4 regions of the Nonomuraea composti genome follow, and region 1 is predicted to be linked to each of the others. Evidence: riboswitches for the same ligand, from Rfam matches in the RefSeq annotation. Region 1 holds a riboswitch; each other region holds the start of a gene.
The links. Region 1 has a riboswitch for cyclic di-AMP ahead of HCN51_RS14790 (C40 family peptidase). Riboswitches for the same ligand answer to the same signal wherever they lie in the genome.

Region 1 (3,751 bases):
TCGCCCCATCCGGTATCCGGTCTTCCCCGGTCACCTCGTCTTCCCGCGCCGCGTCATCGGCGTCTCTTCGATCGCTCATCTGCCTCCCCTTCACACGAGCCGATCCCGCACGTACGTGCGCCACCGTGCCGTCAGCGTGGCGACGGAGAGCCCCAGCGAGGCGAGCGCCCGATCGACGCCCGCCACCCGGGCTTCACGGTAGAGCCTCACCAGGGTCCCCTCACCGAACCGGTCAGCGAGGAAGCGACACGCCAGCCAGGCCTCCTGGTACGCCCGGGCAAGGCGGCCGGGGTCGGCCCCGTTCACGGCGAAAGCCTCAGGGCCGGGCAAAGCGTTCGGCAGGTGTCCGGCTCGTACCTCGGCCGCCAGCTCGGCGGCGGCCGTCGCGACGGGCAGCCCGGAGTCGCGGTAGCCGACGTAGTCGGCGAAACCCTCGTACAGCCAGACGGGCACGCCGCCGGTGCCGGCGACGACGTGGGTCAGCTCGTGGGTCAGGACGACGTCCCTGCCGGTGCGGTTCAGCCTGGCGAACGCCTCGGGCACGACGATCACGCGCCGCCCGTCGGCGACCGCCGCCAGCCCGTCGAGCGGGGTGGTGCGGGCCAGGCGGGCGGCGTCCCGTCCGGACTCGGGCAGGACGATCAGCGGCCGTACGGGCCGGCCGAGCACGCCCGAGACCCGCACCGCCGCACCGTCGGCCGTGCGCGCCAGCTCGGCCAGCGACGTCGGCGAGGCGCCGGCCGGCCCCGCGACCGTGGAGCGGGCACCGCGACTCACGGCCGTCCGCCGCCCCGGCCACAGATCGCGCAGCTCGGGAGGAAGGATGGGGGAACCGGGCAGCGGAGCGGCGGCGGAGGGCACGAGGATCAGCAGCCCCGCCACCACGGCCCGCCGGCTCACCCGCTCCAACACGATGCCCGATCGTAGTGGCCCGGACCGCGCCGGGCTCCAGCGCGTAAGTCCCCGGACAGGCGAGAGCCCCGTCCGGATCCAGGAAATCCTCCAAGAATCCGAACGGGGCTTCTTCACATGCCGGGACGAACCGCGCCGACAAAGGACGATCGGCGCCATCCGCTCAGCTTGTCGATGCGTACCCGTTCACCTGTCCGCGGCGAGTGGATCATCTTGCCCTTGCCGACGTACATGCCGACGTGGCCGAGCCCGCTGAAGAACATCAGGTCGCCGGGACGCAGATTGCGCCAGGAGACCTTGTGCCTGATGCGGGCGAACTGGCTGCTCGCCACGCGCGGGAGCTTGATGCCGGCCTTCTTCCAGGCGAACTGGACGAGACCGGAGCAGTCAAACGAACCAGGCCCTGTGCCTCCGTACCGGTACGGGTCACCGATCTGGTTCTTGGCCACGGCGACGGCCTTGCGGGCCTTCGCTTGCTGCCGAGCGAGCCTGGCCGCCCTTCGCTGGGCGGTCGTGGCCTTCCTGGACGTCTTGGCCGTGCTCGCCACCGCCGTGCTCATCGCCGCGGTGCTCGTCACTGCCTTGACCGTCATCGGAACGGCCGCATCGCTCGTCGTCTCCGCCCGAGCCGTTGGGGCATGGAGGATCAGACCTCCGGCCGTCACGGTCATCGTGAGTGCAACGCCACTCAGGGCAAGGCGGGACAGGCGGGGGTTCTGCAGGGGACTAGACAGGATTTCTCCTTGTGTCTTCCACGAACGCCTACCGGGTTAGCTGACGGATTCGGGCGTGGAAGTCGCCCTACGGCACGCATGGGCGCGCCGATTCACCCCTGATCCCTTGGGGACTTGGGATCGCTGGGTCCCCGGCTCCGTGCCTCCTGGCTGCACGGATTCGGCAGGCCGCCCTGGCCCCGACGCGAACTTGCTGGTGTGGGGATGGTCGGGGGGCGGCCGGCGGATTTTTATCTGTCTCACATCGGGAGGGACCGATGCGGGTTCGCGGGGACATGGCTTGTTCACCGCGACGACGCCAGAAGCTACGCCGAAAGGTCACGGATCGGCAAAGGGTGAGTCCGGCTGTAAAGATCAGACAGGAGGGTTTGTCAGGATCGAAATCCCTGCTGGAACATCGGGCTCCGTTACCGAAATGTGACCCTCCTCACACTTCAGAATTGACACATTTGTCAGGTCCCACCCGTCACATCCGTCACATTTGTCACACTTCAAACTGAGTATCGCCACTGGGAGCGCTCCCGCCCGCTCCGTGCCATGATGCGCGCCATGCCGGGGGAAGCACGGGTACCTACGGCTCCATCCGTATCCATCCCCGCTGAATGTGGCCCTCTCTGAAGACCTTGCGAGCCCCTCTCTACGATGGAGCATCGTAGATATTGCCGACCCTCCGCCCCAGACCCGCCGTTTCACGCGCCACCCGGGCAACGCGCGTCTCGTCGCGCCGCGGCGCACGAATGCGCGCACGACGCGGCGGCGCCAGGCGGCACACGACGCGGCACCCCGCCATGCAGCGCCCCACCACGCGCCGCCCCACCACGCGGCACCCCACTACGCGCCGCCCCAGCACGCGGGCCGCACAGGCGGCACTGCGCCGGGCAGGCGGATTTCGCGCGCCTGTCCGGCGCCGGGCCGGCGAGACGATGCGCGGTGGAGCTCGGCGCAAGGTGGGCGGCGCCCAAGGCGGGCTCTCCAGCCGCACCGGACAATCGCGCTGGGCACCACGCCGACCACCGCGCCGCCGGCGTGACCCGGTCCCGCCGCCACGCCAGGCGACCCCCTGCGACCTCCCCTGGCGGGGGGCGCGTGGCCGCACCCGTACGTGACCGAAACCCGGGCGGTCAGGGACCGAAATCGGCCCTCACCCACCGCCGCGCGAAAGCGGGACGATTACGGGCGGACCGCACCCACCAGCGACCGCCCGTAAGAGGAGAGCTTGACGACCTTGACGACGTCGCCCGTCTGCGGCGCGTGGACGATCTGCCCGTTACCCGCATACATGCTGACGTGTCCCAAACCCTCGCTGAAGATCAGATCCCCCGGCTGGAGCGCGTCGAGCGACACCCGGCGGCTGGCCCCCCACGACCACTGCTGCCACGTCGTGCGGGGCAGCGAAACGCCGGCCGCCGCCCAGGCCGCCTGGGTGAGGCCGGAGCAGTCGTAGCCGCGCGGCCCCGTGCCGCCGTAGATGTACGGCTTGCCCACCTGTGCGTACGCGAAGCGCAGAGCGGCCGCGGCGCTGCCGGAGGCGGGGCCGGTGTACTTGATGCCGACGCTGTTGGGGTTGCCGGGGTTGTAGGCGCCCAGCTTCTTGAGGAGTTTCTTCTGCTCGGCGATGAGCTTGCGGATCTCGGAGCGTTCCTTCTCGACGGCGTCGCGTTCCTTGTCGGCCTCTTCGAGCGCCACCTCGGCCTTGTCGCGCTCGACCTTCAGCCCCTTGTTCTCGCGGTCGAAGGCGGCCAGTTTCTCGGCTCGTTCCTGCGAGAGCTGCCCGGCCACCGCCCATCCGGTGAGCATGGCGGAGGGGTTGTCGGTGTTGAAGAGGCCGGGCCAGGAGGTGACGTCCTCGCCGAGCTTGTAGCTCTCGACGGCCATCCCGATCACTTGTGAGCGCAGGTCGGCGACGGTCGCCAGCTTGCGCTTGTAGCTGTCGTTCAGCTTCGTGTAGGTGCTCTTGGCCTTCTTGTAGCGCTCGTTCGCCTGGTTGAACTGCTCGACGACCTTGTCGGCCTTGTCGTTGAGCTTCTCGAGCTTGGCCTTGGCCTGCGCCAAGGTGGGGCGAGGATCGGCGTGAGCGGCTCCCGTCTGGGACAGCACCAGTCCGA
Region 2 (3,751 bases), on a different contig from region 1:
GCGCCCCCGGAGGCTGCACGCCGACCGGCTGGCCGTACTGCTGGCCGTAACCGGGCTGCGCGTAGCCGCCCTGCCCGTACTGCTGCGGCTGCTGGCCGTAGCCCTGCTGCTGACCGTATTGGTCGTAACCCTGCTGCTGGCCGTAGCCAGGCTGGGCGTAACCGGGCTGGGACTGCTGCTGCTGACCGTAGCCCTGCTGACCGTAACCCTGCTGGTCGTAGCCGGGCTGCTGGCCATAGCCCTGCTGCTGCTGACCGTACGCGGCCTGCTGGCCGTACTGGCCCTGCTGGCCGTAGTCGGGCTGCGACTGGGGCTGCTGGCCATAGGCGGCCTGCTGGCCGTAGTCCGGCTGCGATTGCGGCTGCTGGCCGTACTGAGCCTGCTGGCCGTAGTCCGGCTGGGACTGCGGCTGCTGGCCGTACTGAGCCTGCTGGCCGTAGCCGGGCTGCGACTGGGGCTGCTGGCCGTAACCCTGCTGCTGCCCGTACTGGGGCTGCTGGCCCGACTGCGGCTGCTGGCCGTAACCGGACTGCTGGCCGTACTGCTGCTGGCCATAGTCCGGCTGGGACTGCTGCTGCTGACCGTAGCCCTGCTGGCCGTAGCCGGGCTGGGACTGCTGCTGCTGGCCATAGCCCTGCTGCTGCCCGTACTGGGGCTGCTGGCCCGACTGCGGCTGCTGGCCGTAACCGGACTGCTGGCCGTAGCCCTGCTGACCGTAGTCAGGCTGGGACTGCTGCTGCTGACCGTAGCCCTGCTGGCCGTACTGCTGCTGCTGGTCGTAACCGTGCTGCTGGCCGTACTGGGGCTGCTGGCCGTAGCCCTGCTGACCGTAGCCTTGCTGCTGTCCGTACGGGGGTTGTTGCTGACCGTAGCCCTGCTGCTGGCCATACTGGGGCTGCTGGCCGTAGGCGTCGTCCGCCCGGTAGCCGACCACAGTCACGTCCGGGTCGGGCTCGCCGGGGTGGCGGCCCTGGTTGTGCTGCCCGTAAGGGGTGCCGGGCGGGGGATTCTCGCCGGAATCGTCCTGTGGATACGGCGGCTGTCCGGTGCTCACCGTGTCACCTCGCTTCGAGTGCGCATGTGGCACGTGTCAGGACACATGCCTGTGCTGCCCAACGTATCGACATAGGTATCAACAATCACCTTTCCAAGTGGTCAAGGTCCGCGTCACCCGATGTCAGATGGAGCAGCATCCGGGTGTTGCCCAGGGTGTTCGGTTTGACGTGTTCCAGGTCCAGGAACTCAGCCACGCCCTCGTCGTACGAGGCCAGGAGTTCGGCGTACACCTCGGGTGAGACCGGCGTGCCCTGAATCGGGCGAAAGCCGTGCCTCGCGAAGAAGTCGACCTCAAAAGTCAGACAGAATACACGTCGCAGACCCAGATCCTTCGCGTGCTGTATCAGCGCCGAGACGATCCGATGGCCGACGCCCATGCCGCGGCACGCCGGATCCACGGCCACGGTGCGGACCTCCGCGAGGTCCTCCCACAGCACGTGGAGCGCGCCACAGCCGACAACCTGCCCGCCCCGCTCGGCCACCCAGAACTCCTGCACGTCCTCGTACAGGGTCACGGTGGCTTTCTCCAGGAGCCGCGGACCCGCGCCCGCGTAGGTGTCGACCAGCCGCCTGATCGCCCGGACGTCGGGCGTGCGGGCACGCCGGACCACCACCGCGGTCTCGGGCCCGGTTTCGGACGTCGCCAGCTCGGCCACCTGCTCCATGGCTCTCCAGAGTACAGATGTCATTACGGCTCAGCCTTAACTCCCACGTCTCCGCCCATCCTGTTACATCCGGTGGCCATATGAGCACGCTCTCCACATCCGGCAGAAGGGGCATCGAACGTGACATAAACCCCGTTCTGCCCGGCCGGGCACGAGATCACCTTGTGACCCTTCGGTTGTGAAACCTCTATGAACTCGGCAGTTCCGGTTGAGCACGAACTCGGAGTGCATTAGTGTCCAGCGACGATGTTCCCCGCGTGTCGCGCGCGCGGGACACGCCAAATCCCCGCGAGGGGAGCCGGGGACCCACCGGCGGCGACCCCCATCGCCGTCACCCGGGGTGAATCCGAGTCCGTTCGGTAGGGCTGCTCCGGCCCGAACCCGTCAGCTAACCCGGTAGGCGTCGAGGAAGGGAGCTTGGTTGGTGAAGGGCACGCGCAACGGCGGGCACAGGACGGCGGGCAGGCACGCCCGCCCCCAGGAGAGGGCCGGGCTGTCACGGCGCCTCGGCGGTGTGGTGAGTATCACAGTGGCCGCGCTCCTGATCGCCCTTCCCGTCGGCCCGGCGTCCGCCGACCCCAAGCCCTCGCTGCAAGACCTGGCCAAGCAGGTCGAGAAGATGCACAACGAGATCGAGACGCTGACCGAGGAGTACAACGGCCAGCGGGAGAAGCTCAAGACCGCCAAGAAGGCCGCCGACGCCGCCCAGAAGACGCTGGCGACCAGCGAGGCCGATCTCGACGCCAAGCGCGCGGAAGTCGCGATGCTGGCCCAGAACGCCTACATGACCGGCGGCCTCAACCGCCTGCTGGCCTTCGCCGGCTCCGGCGACCCCGACTCCTTCCTCGACCGCGCCGCCACCATGGACGTGCTGGAGCAGCAGCAGGGCGCCGAGGTCAACCAGGTCACCCAGGCCAGGGAGGCCGCCGAGCGCGCCAGGGCCGGAGCCAAGGCGCGCATCGACGAGGTCCAGAAGATCGTCAGCGAGCTCGACACCAAGCGCGACAAGATCACCAAGCTGGTGACCAAGGTCGAGAGCAACCTGTTCAAGCGGGCGCTCGGCGAGGCCGGCCGGCCCGGCACCCGGGCACAGCGCGTCAACCTGCCGATCGTCGGCAGCGGCAAGGCCGCCCAGGCCGCCCGGTGGGCGCTCACGCAGCAGCTCAAGCCGTACGTGTGGGGCGCCGAGGGCCCCGGCTCCTACGACTGCTCCGGCCTCGTCATGGCGGCCTACCAGAAGGTCGGCATCTCCCTGCCGCACTACACCGGCAGCCAGTGGACGGCGGGCAGGCACATCTCCCGCGAGGAGCTGCGCCCCGGCGACCTGGTCTTCTTCTACAGCGACCTGCACCACGTGGGCATCTACCTCGGCGGCGGCATGATGGTGCACGCCCCGCAGACCGGTGACGTGGTACGGATCGCCTCGATCGCCAACAGGCCGTTCGCCGGCGCGGTCCGCATCGCCGACTGACCGGGAAAGCGCCTCGCATCGCCGGCTGATCGGAAACGCGGTATCGCGTCTCCGGGTGATCGGGAATCGCGCGGTACGCCTCGCCGGCTGAATCGGTATCCCTTCAGCCGGCCCCTCCCCCGTACCGCTCGCCGCTAGATCAACTGGCGGCGGGCCGCCCAAGCCACGGCCTCTATGGCCGTGGCCACGCCGATACGGTCACAGATCCCACGTAGTCTCCTGCGCACTGTGCGCCCGCTGATATCCAGCCGTCTGCCCACTCGGTCTACCGTGACCCCCTTGGCCAGCTCCGCCAGCAACGCAAGGTCCGCATGGCTCAGCTCAACGCCTTCAGTGAGCACGTCCATCGGGAGCCCTCCCCCCCAACAGCTGAACTTGGGCCTCTTGACCGGCCCGAAGTCGCTCCTCGCAGACGGTAAACGCATCCTGGAAAGGTCGTCAAGCATAACAATCTACGCCCTTGACGAGCGCTATTGACATGATCCGATATATGTGACGTACTCGCGATATGTCGGCACCGATCACCTCGCGATGAGCGATCTCGTGGAGCCTTCCGGCG
Region 3 (3,751 bases), on a different contig from region 1:
CGCGCGAGGCGGCGCGGTTCCACGCCACCATCCTCGTGGTGATGATCGTGGCGACGGCCCTCATCCTGACGACCATCGACCCGATCATGGTGACCGAGTACTCGCTGGTGTTCTCGGCGGCGGCGCTGCCGCTGACGTACCTGCCGGTGCTGATGATCGCCAACGACCGGGACTACATGCAGGACAAGGTGAACGGCAGGCTCTCCAACTCGCTGGGGACGATATTCATGATCCTTCTTGTCGTGGTGTCGATCGCGGCGATCCCGCTCATGCTGGCCACGAAGGCGGGGCAATGAATGGCCACGCGGGGCGTGCCCGCGTGCTGCACGCGCAGCTCCACCTGCTGGACCGGCAGGTGGTGCACGACCACGACGGCCGGCTCGTGTGCAAGGTGGACGATCTGGAGCTGGCCTTCGACGACGAGGGCCGCCCGTACGTGACCGCCATCCTGATGGGGCCGCTGGCGCTCGGCCCTCGCGTCGGCGGCGTGCTGGGCCGGCTCATGGCTGGCGCCGCCCGCCTGTTCGGCGCCGGCGGCGAGCAGGCGCCGCCGCGCATCCCCATGGCGAACGTCAGCCACATCTCCAGCGCCGTGCACGTCGGCGGCGAGCTGGAGCGGCCCGCCCTCGAACGGTGGGTCCGCAGCCGCCTCATCGAGCCCATCCCCGGAGCCCGGCATGAGAATGAGTGAGCTCATCGCCCGTCCCGTCGTCGACAGCGCCGGCGAGCTCGTCGGGCAGGTCGCCGACGTGCGGCTGATCCAGGACGGGCCGCTGCTGCAGCAGGTCCAGAACGCCTTCCGCGTCGCCGGGCTGATCGTGGTCGCCCGGCACACCGGCCGGCTGTTCGGCTACGAGCGCGGCCCCGCCATCAAGGGCCCGTGGCTGATCAGGGCGCTGCTCGGCGTGCTGCACCGCGACACCCGGTACGTGACGTGGGAGCAGGTCGGCGGCATCGACGGCGAGCGGATCGTGCTGCGCGTGCCCGTGCGGGAGCTCGCCTCCGTCCGTGACCTGTACCAGGAGGGGCGGGCGGACGCCTGACTTCGTGCCTGGGGGTAGGAGGAGGGTTCCTTCTATCAAGGGAGGTCCGATGGACACCCCGCGTACTTCCGCCGCCCGCTCTCCCGTGCAGCTCGCCGCGCTCGTCGTCGGCGTGCTGTTCCTGCTGGTCGGCGTGCTCGGCTTCATCCCCGGCATCACGACCGGGTACGACGACCTGCAGTTCGCGGGTCACCACTCCGACGCGCACCTGCTCGGCGTCTTCCAGGTCTCGATCCTGCACAACATCGTGCACCTGCTGTTCGGCATCGCGGGTGTCCTGCTCGCCCGTACGTGGAGCGGGGCGCGCAACTTCCTCGTCGGCGGCGGGGTCATCTACCTGCTGCTGTGGATCTACGGGCTGCTCGTCGGCCATGACAGCCCGGCCAACTTCGTCCCGCTCAACAACGCCGACAACTGGCTGCACCTGGGGCTGGGCATCGTCATGATCGCCCTCGGCCTGGCTCTCAGCCGGCGCCGCGTCACCGCCCACCACTGAGGCCGATCGGGGGTAGGGCGGAAAAATCTACCCGGCCGCGGATCCCCGGCCGGGGCGGCGATGGAGACCTGTGCACGGCACGGGTCTCCTTTGCCGTATTTGCACCTTATTTGGGGTGATATGTACCTTCTGTAGGGCACGTGCTGACGCTCCGCGTCGAGCCGTCGCCCTCTGTCGACCGGGCACCGCTCTCGTAGCCACCGCTCTCGCAGGCACCGCTCTCGCAGGCGCCGCTCCGAGAACGACGCCCGGCCGCCGAATCCGCGCCACAGCGGAGCCGGGGACCCACCATTTCCGGGGTGAATCGGACGCCAGGCCCACGCCGCGCCCGTAGGGCACTTCCAAGCCCGAACCCGTCAGCTAACCCGGTAGGCGGCATGGAAGCAAGGAGTCATCACCTCATGCCCAAGCCCCAGCTTGCCGCAACCCTCAAGAACCAGCTCTCCGAGCGCTTCGGCCTGGCCGTCGGCGGCGCGATCCTGGCGGGCGCCGTCGCGCTGACCGGCGTGACCGGCACGGCCCTGGCCTCCCCCGCCGGCCCCGGTGCCGGCCCTGTCGCCGGCGCTGTCGTAGGCCACGCCGCCACCCACCAGCACGCCGGGCACGCGCTCTCCTACGGCCTGGACATCTCCAACTACGAGCCGCTCTACGACTGGAGCGCCAGCTCCGCCCAGTTCGGCATCGTCAAGGCCACCGAGGGCACCGCCTTCCGCGACGCGTCGTTCGCCCGGCACTGGCGCGAGCTGGGCGACAAGGGGATCGTCCGCGGGGCCTACCACTTCGGCCACCCCGGCAACGACCCCATCGCCGAGGCCGACCACTTCCTCGCCGTGGTGAACGCCCAGCCCGCCAAGCCCGGCGACCTGCTCGTCCTGGACCTGGAGACGACCGACGGCCGCTCCGTCGACCAGGTCAACGCCTGGGCCAAGGCGTGGCTGTCGCACGTCAAGGCCCGTACCGGGATCGCCCCGATGTTCTACAGCGGCTGGAACTTCGCCGACACCTACGGCAAGGGCCTGGCCGAATACCCGCTCTGGGTCGCCCACTACGGGCGGGCCAAGGGCGCCGTGACGCCGCCCGCCGACTGGAAGTCCTGGACGATCCACCAGTACACCGACTCGCCGATCGACCAGAACGTCTCCGCGCTGAGCCCGGACGAGCTGCGCGCCCTGGGCCGGCGCGCCTGACGCCCCTGGGCCCCGGCTCCTGGCCGGCAGCGGGGCCGGCGCCCCCGGCCCCCGGCCTCAGTCCTGCCAGTAGAACAGCAGGGCGCGCACGTTGATCGGGTCGCGGGTGCCGAACCAGTACACGCACAACCCGTCCACGGTGATCGCGCCGAGGTCGTCGTCGATCCACCGGAACCCGGCCGCTTCGAGCGGGGCCCGCACCTGCGTGGCCTCGTCCGAGCCGGTGACGAACCGCCCGAGCATGCTGACCAGGACCGTGCCGCCCGCGCACCTGATCACGTGGTACGTTCCGGTGCCCTGCCCGTAGTCCTCCCCGCAGTGCACGGGCGGCTCCGGGGACTGGCCCGCCCGCGCGAGCGCGTCCGACGCCCGCCGGAGCTGCCCTTCCACGTCCGTGGGCGGGGGCGGCTCGGTGATTAGGGCCTCCATCCGCCAGCGCGGGTCGGTGCGCACCTCGCACTCGGGGACGTACCGGTGCACGATCGCGGCGCGGATCTCCGCGTCCAGGCCCTGCACCTCGACGCGCGGCCGGCCCAGTGCCTCGTCGATGGCCCGGATCTCGTCGAGGTCGTCGGTGACGTCGTACAGGCCGAGCGCCGCCCACAGCGCCCCCTCCACGGTCGGCGCGTCCCGGGCGAACGCCCTCAACGCCTCGTCGTCCCACGTCAGCGAGTAAGCCTCGTAGGCGACGCCGACGTCGGGGTCGGCCAGCGCCGGCGTGATGTCCTCGCCGGCGCGGTGCCGCATGAGCACCCGGAACGCCCGGTCCTCCGGCCGGTCGCCGAGCAGGCGGTCGACCGCTGCCACGCCGTGCCGCTCCACCAGCGCGTCCAGCCCGGCCCTGCCCTTCGCCTTGTTGCGGTGCCACTGGTCGAACGCCAGCGTCGACAGCTCGGCCGCCGCCGTGAGGTCGCCCGCCTCGCCGCGCGCCTTCAGGATCGCCCCCCGCCACCTGAACGAGGTGTTGTTGCGCTGGTCGTCGTGCAGCAGCCACGGCAGCAGCTCCTCCCGGTGCCCGAGCACGG
Region 4 (3,751 bases), on a different contig from region 1:
CGTCGAGTTGCAGCCCGTGCTCGCGCTCGACGAAGCGGGCGATGGCCCGGTTCACGGCCTGCCCGCCGTACGGGACGGAGCCGGTCGCCACCACGGACTCGCCGGACAGGACGGCGATGCGCGCGGCGTCCCGGCCGATGTCGATCACCATGTGGCCGGTGCGGTCGTGGAGCGACATGCCGGCGCCGAGCGCGGCGGCCAGCGCGTGCGGGACGAGCCGCACGGTCCTGGCGTCGGCCTCGTACGCGATGTCCTGCAGCGCCTCGCGGTCGATCGGCGTGGAGTCGCCGGGCAGCGCCATGACCAGGCGCGGCCGGGCGTACGGGTGCCAGTGCACCTTGCGCAGGAAGTGCCGCACCATGCGCCGGGCGAGCTCGGCGTCGGCCGGCAGCCCGCCGCTGACCGGCCAGTGGGTGCTGCCGCCGCTGTCGGCGACGGCTTCGGCGCCGTACCGGACGATCTTGCCCGTCCGGACGTCGCACATGACGACGGAGGGCTCGTCGAGCACGATGCCCTTGCGTCTGACGTAGATCCGCGTGCTCGCCGCTCCCAGATCCATCGCCAGGTCACGACCGAGGAGTCTCATCGCGGGGACTGTTTCCTGATCCGTCCCAACACAACACCACGAACGGAACGGATCCCCTTTACCTGCTGTACTGGGACCGTGCTCGACTACAGCCTCGAAGCGGCGCGTTACGACGAGACCCGGGGCGGGCTGCCCCGCGCGCGGGCGGCGGCGGAGGCCGTCCGGGGTCTGATCCCCGAGCCCGGCACGCTGCTCGACCTGGCCTGCGGCACCGGGCTGGTCACCAGGGAGCTGGCCGCGCGCGGCCTGCGGGTGCTCGGCGTGGACGCCGCCGCCGGCATGGCCCGCCTCGCCTCGGAGCGGGTGCCGGTCGTGCTGGGTGACGGGCGCCGGCTTCCGGTACGCGACCGCTGCGTGGACGCGGTCACCACTTTCTGGCTGCTGCACCTGCTCGACGACGCCCGTCCGGTCATCGCGGAGGCGGCCCGCGTGCTGCGGCCCGGGGGAGTGTTCGTCACGACGGTGGATAAAAAGGCCGCGCACCGGCCGGGCGACCGGTCGCCCGCGACGGACGGGGCGGAGATCGTCATCGCCGAAGCGGCACGGCGCGGGTTGCGGCTCCGCGGCGAACCGGGCACGGGCAGGGGCGTTCGGGGGGTCCCGACCCGGTTTTCCGGTTGCTGGCCTTCACCTCGCAGTGAGCCCGGTTTCGCGTCATAAGCGGTGCCGTGCGAAGCTGTGACTGTCCCCAACACCATGGAGGTCCTCATGGCGGATGCACCGGAGCCGGATGTCAGCGACACTCCGGAGGACGAGATGAAGCGCAAGTTCCGCGAGGCGCTGGAGCGCAAGCGCAACCAGCACGCGGGTTCGGGCGCGGGTGGCAGGGGCGGCGACCCATCCAAGATCCACGGGGCGCACGGTCCGGCTGCGAGTAAGAGATCATTCAGGCGCAAGAGCGGCGGCTGAGGCTGGAATCTGGCGGGGGTACGGCATGCCGTGCCCCCTTTTTCTTTACCTAACCAGGTAGATCTTTTGCCCGATACGTTGGCATGTGTCCGTTTCCGTGGCTAACGTATTCGCCATTACCAGCCGGTTACCCGGTCCTTACCCCAGAAGGACCGCCGGTTGGCGCCGAATCCCGAACGTCGGGAACCGGGGAACCACCTCCGTTGGGGTGAATCCGGCCACGCGCCGGTAGGGCATCTCCACGCCCGAACCCGTCAGCTAACCCGGTAGGCGTGATGGAGAGGACAAGTTACTTCATGCACCAGCGCGTCGTTCCCCCAGACCGCGTCTTCCCGGCCGCCGCCCGCTGAGCGGCCCCCTTCCCCAAAGGCTCGTATCTTGCGCTCCGCGTAGCGATCTCGCGGCGCCCTGCCCCGCCGCGCCCTTTTTTCCGTGAGTGCAACCTCCCTGTCCCCCAGTGAAGGGTTTTGCTGCTTCATGTTCGCCTGTTTTGGCCTGCGTTCCCTCGCCGTGCTGACCTGCTCCGCCGTCGGAGCACTGACCGTCGCCGGCACGGCCGCCCACGCCGACTCCGACACCGGAGAGAAGATCCTGCTCAAAGGCTCGACCACGGCCTCGTACTTCTGGGACGACGCCTCCGGCCGCGCCGGTGACACGGGCCTGCCGGCCAGCGGCAAGCCGATGCAGAAGGGGCTGGCCGCCAGCCCGAGCTGGCCGCTGATGACCGAGGGATACGTCGTCTACAAGGGCAAGAAGATGCCCTTCTTCGTGGGCGACCGCGGGCCGGGCGAGCCGTCCAGCCGCGGCGTCATGCTGGACCTCGACGCCAAGACGTTCGCCGAGCTGACCGGCGGCGAGTTCAACGCCAGCACGCTGGGCGTGGACGGCATCGGCGGCGAGGGACACATCGACGTCGACTACGTCATCACCAAGTGGGGTGACGGCGTGGGCAAGAAGAACTACCCGGTGCCGTTCTCCACCGGCGCCTGGGCCGAGCGCGACCGCAACCCGGCGACGCCGCCGAAGGCCGACGAGGACGAGGACAACGCGGGCGGCCGGCTCGTGGACGCCCCCGTGGTGCCGGTGAGCGAGCCCAAGGAGCCGGGCGTGGCCGGTAGCACGCTGCTGGCCGGCGTCCTGACGGTGACGGGCGGCGGCGTGGTGCTCGGCGGCGAGCGTCTGCGCGCCCTCCTGCGGCGCTGACCTCCATAAGCAAGCCCTCTCCCCATAAGCAAGCCCTCTCCCCATAAACAGGCGCCTTCCCCATAACCAGGCTCCCGCCGTAAACGGACCCCCTCCCCATAAACACCCGGCGGCCTTTACGCGGCGACGACCAGAATGTCATTCTGGTCGTCGTGACCACCCGCGCAGCCGTGAACGGCATCGACATCGCCTACGAGAGCTTCGGCTCACCCACGGGCCGTCCCCTGCTCCTCGTCATGGGGCTCGGCGCCCAGCTCGTCCAGTGGGACGAGGAGTTCTGCGAGCTCCTGGCGGAGCAGGGACACCACGTCGTCCGGTTCGACAACCGCGACGCCGGCCTGTCCACGCACTTCCACGACCACGGGGTGCCCGCGATGGGCGCCGCGCCGCCGTACCTGCTGGACGACCTGGCCGACGACACCGCGGGCCTCATGGACGTCCTCGGCTGGCCGGCGGCCCACGTGGTGGGCGCGTCGATGGGCGGGATGATCGCCCAGACGCTGGCCATCCGGCATCCAGGGCGGGTGCTGACCCTGACCTCCATCATGTCCACGCCAGGGCCCAGCGTGGCGCCGCCCACCGAGGCCGCCGCCGCGGTGCTGATGGGCCGGCCGGCCGAGGGCCGCGAGGCGGTGCTGGAGCAGGCGGTACGGACCTGGTCGGTCATCGGCTCGCCCGGCTACGAGCTGGACCACGAGCGGATCAAGGCGATGGCCGGGCTGGCCTACGACCGCTGCTTCGACCCGGCGGGCACGGCCAGGCAGCTCGCCGCGATCATGGGCTCGGGGGACCGGACGGCGCTGCTCGCCCAGGTCAAGGTGTCCGCGCTCGTGCTGCACGGTGAGGCGGACCCGCTCATCCCGGTCGCGGGCGGCCGCGCCACGGCCGCGGCGATCCCCGGGGCACGGCTGGTGACGTACCCGGGCATGGGGCACGACCTGCCACGCGAGCTCTGGCCGAGCTTCGTCGCGGAGATCACCAAGCTGACCTCCGCCTGAGGCGGAGATCACGAGACCTGACGCCGCCGGTGGCCCGTCCCCCCACACATGCAGC

Region 2: it holds a riboswitch for cyclic di-AMP, as region 1 does, so the genes downstream of both, HCN51_RS43225 (C40 family peptidase) here and HCN51_RS14790 (C40 family peptidase) in region 1, are expected to answer to the same signal.
Region 3: it holds a riboswitch for cyclic di-AMP, as region 1 does, so the genes downstream of both, HCN51_RS36970 (glycoside hydrolase family 25 protein) here and HCN51_RS14790 (C40 family peptidase) in region 1, are expected to answer to the same signal.
Region 4: it holds a riboswitch for cyclic di-AMP, as region 1 does, so the genes downstream of both, HCN51_RS62945 (hypothetical protein) here and HCN51_RS14790 (C40 family peptidase) in region 1, are expected to answer to the same signal.

What each region holds. Positions count from the first base shown of each region.
Region 1 is NZ_JAATEP010000009.1:48,679-52,429, forward strand. It holds gene HCN51_RS14780 (M48 family metallopeptidase) at 1-79, opposite strand, end outside; gene HCN51_RS14785 (hypothetical protein) at 91-912, opposite strand; gene HCN51_RS14790 (C40 family peptidase) at 1,026-1,583, opposite strand; cyclic di-AMP (ydaO/yuaA leader) riboswitch at 1,657-1,822, opposite strand; gene HCN51_RS14795 (C40 family peptidase) at 2,817-3,751, opposite strand, start outside.
Region 2 is NZ_JAATEP010000046.1:31,308-35,058, reverse strand. It holds gene HCN51_RS62645 (RDD family protein) at 1-1,054, opposite strand, end outside; gene HCN51_RS43230 (amino-acid N-acetyltransferase) at 1,140-1,721, opposite strand; cyclic di-AMP (ydaO/yuaA leader) riboswitch at 1,988-2,139, shown strand; gene HCN51_RS43225 (C40 family peptidase) at 2,239-3,192, shown strand; gene HCN51_RS43220 (LuxR C-terminal-related transcriptional regulator) at 3,327-3,539, opposite strand.
Region 3 is NZ_JAATEP010000033.1:104,934-108,684, reverse strand. It holds gene HCN51_RS36990 (NRAMP family divalent metal transporter) at 1-296, shown strand, start outside; gene HCN51_RS36985 (hypothetical protein) at 293-691, shown strand; gene HCN51_RS36980 (hypothetical protein) at 678-1,043, shown strand; gene HCN51_RS36975 (DUF4383 domain-containing protein) at 1,093-1,539, shown strand; cyclic di-AMP (ydaO/yuaA leader) riboswitch at 1,783-1,929, shown strand; gene HCN51_RS36970 (glycoside hydrolase family 25 protein) at 1,941-2,726, shown strand; gene HCN51_RS36965 (hypothetical protein) at 2,784-3,751, opposite strand, start outside.
Region 4 is NZ_JAATEP010000008.1:194,445-198,195, reverse strand. It holds gene HCN51_RS14120 (rod shape-determining protein) at 1-586, opposite strand, end outside; gene HCN51_RS14115 (methyltransferase domain-containing protein) at 665-1,246, shown strand; gene HCN51_RS14110 (DUF5302 domain-containing protein) at 1,295-1,495, shown strand; cyclic di-AMP (ydaO/yuaA leader) riboswitch at 1,649-1,783, shown strand; gene HCN51_RS62945 (hypothetical protein) at 1,973-2,698, shown strand; gene HCN51_RS14100 (alpha/beta fold hydrolase) at 2,851-3,696, shown strand.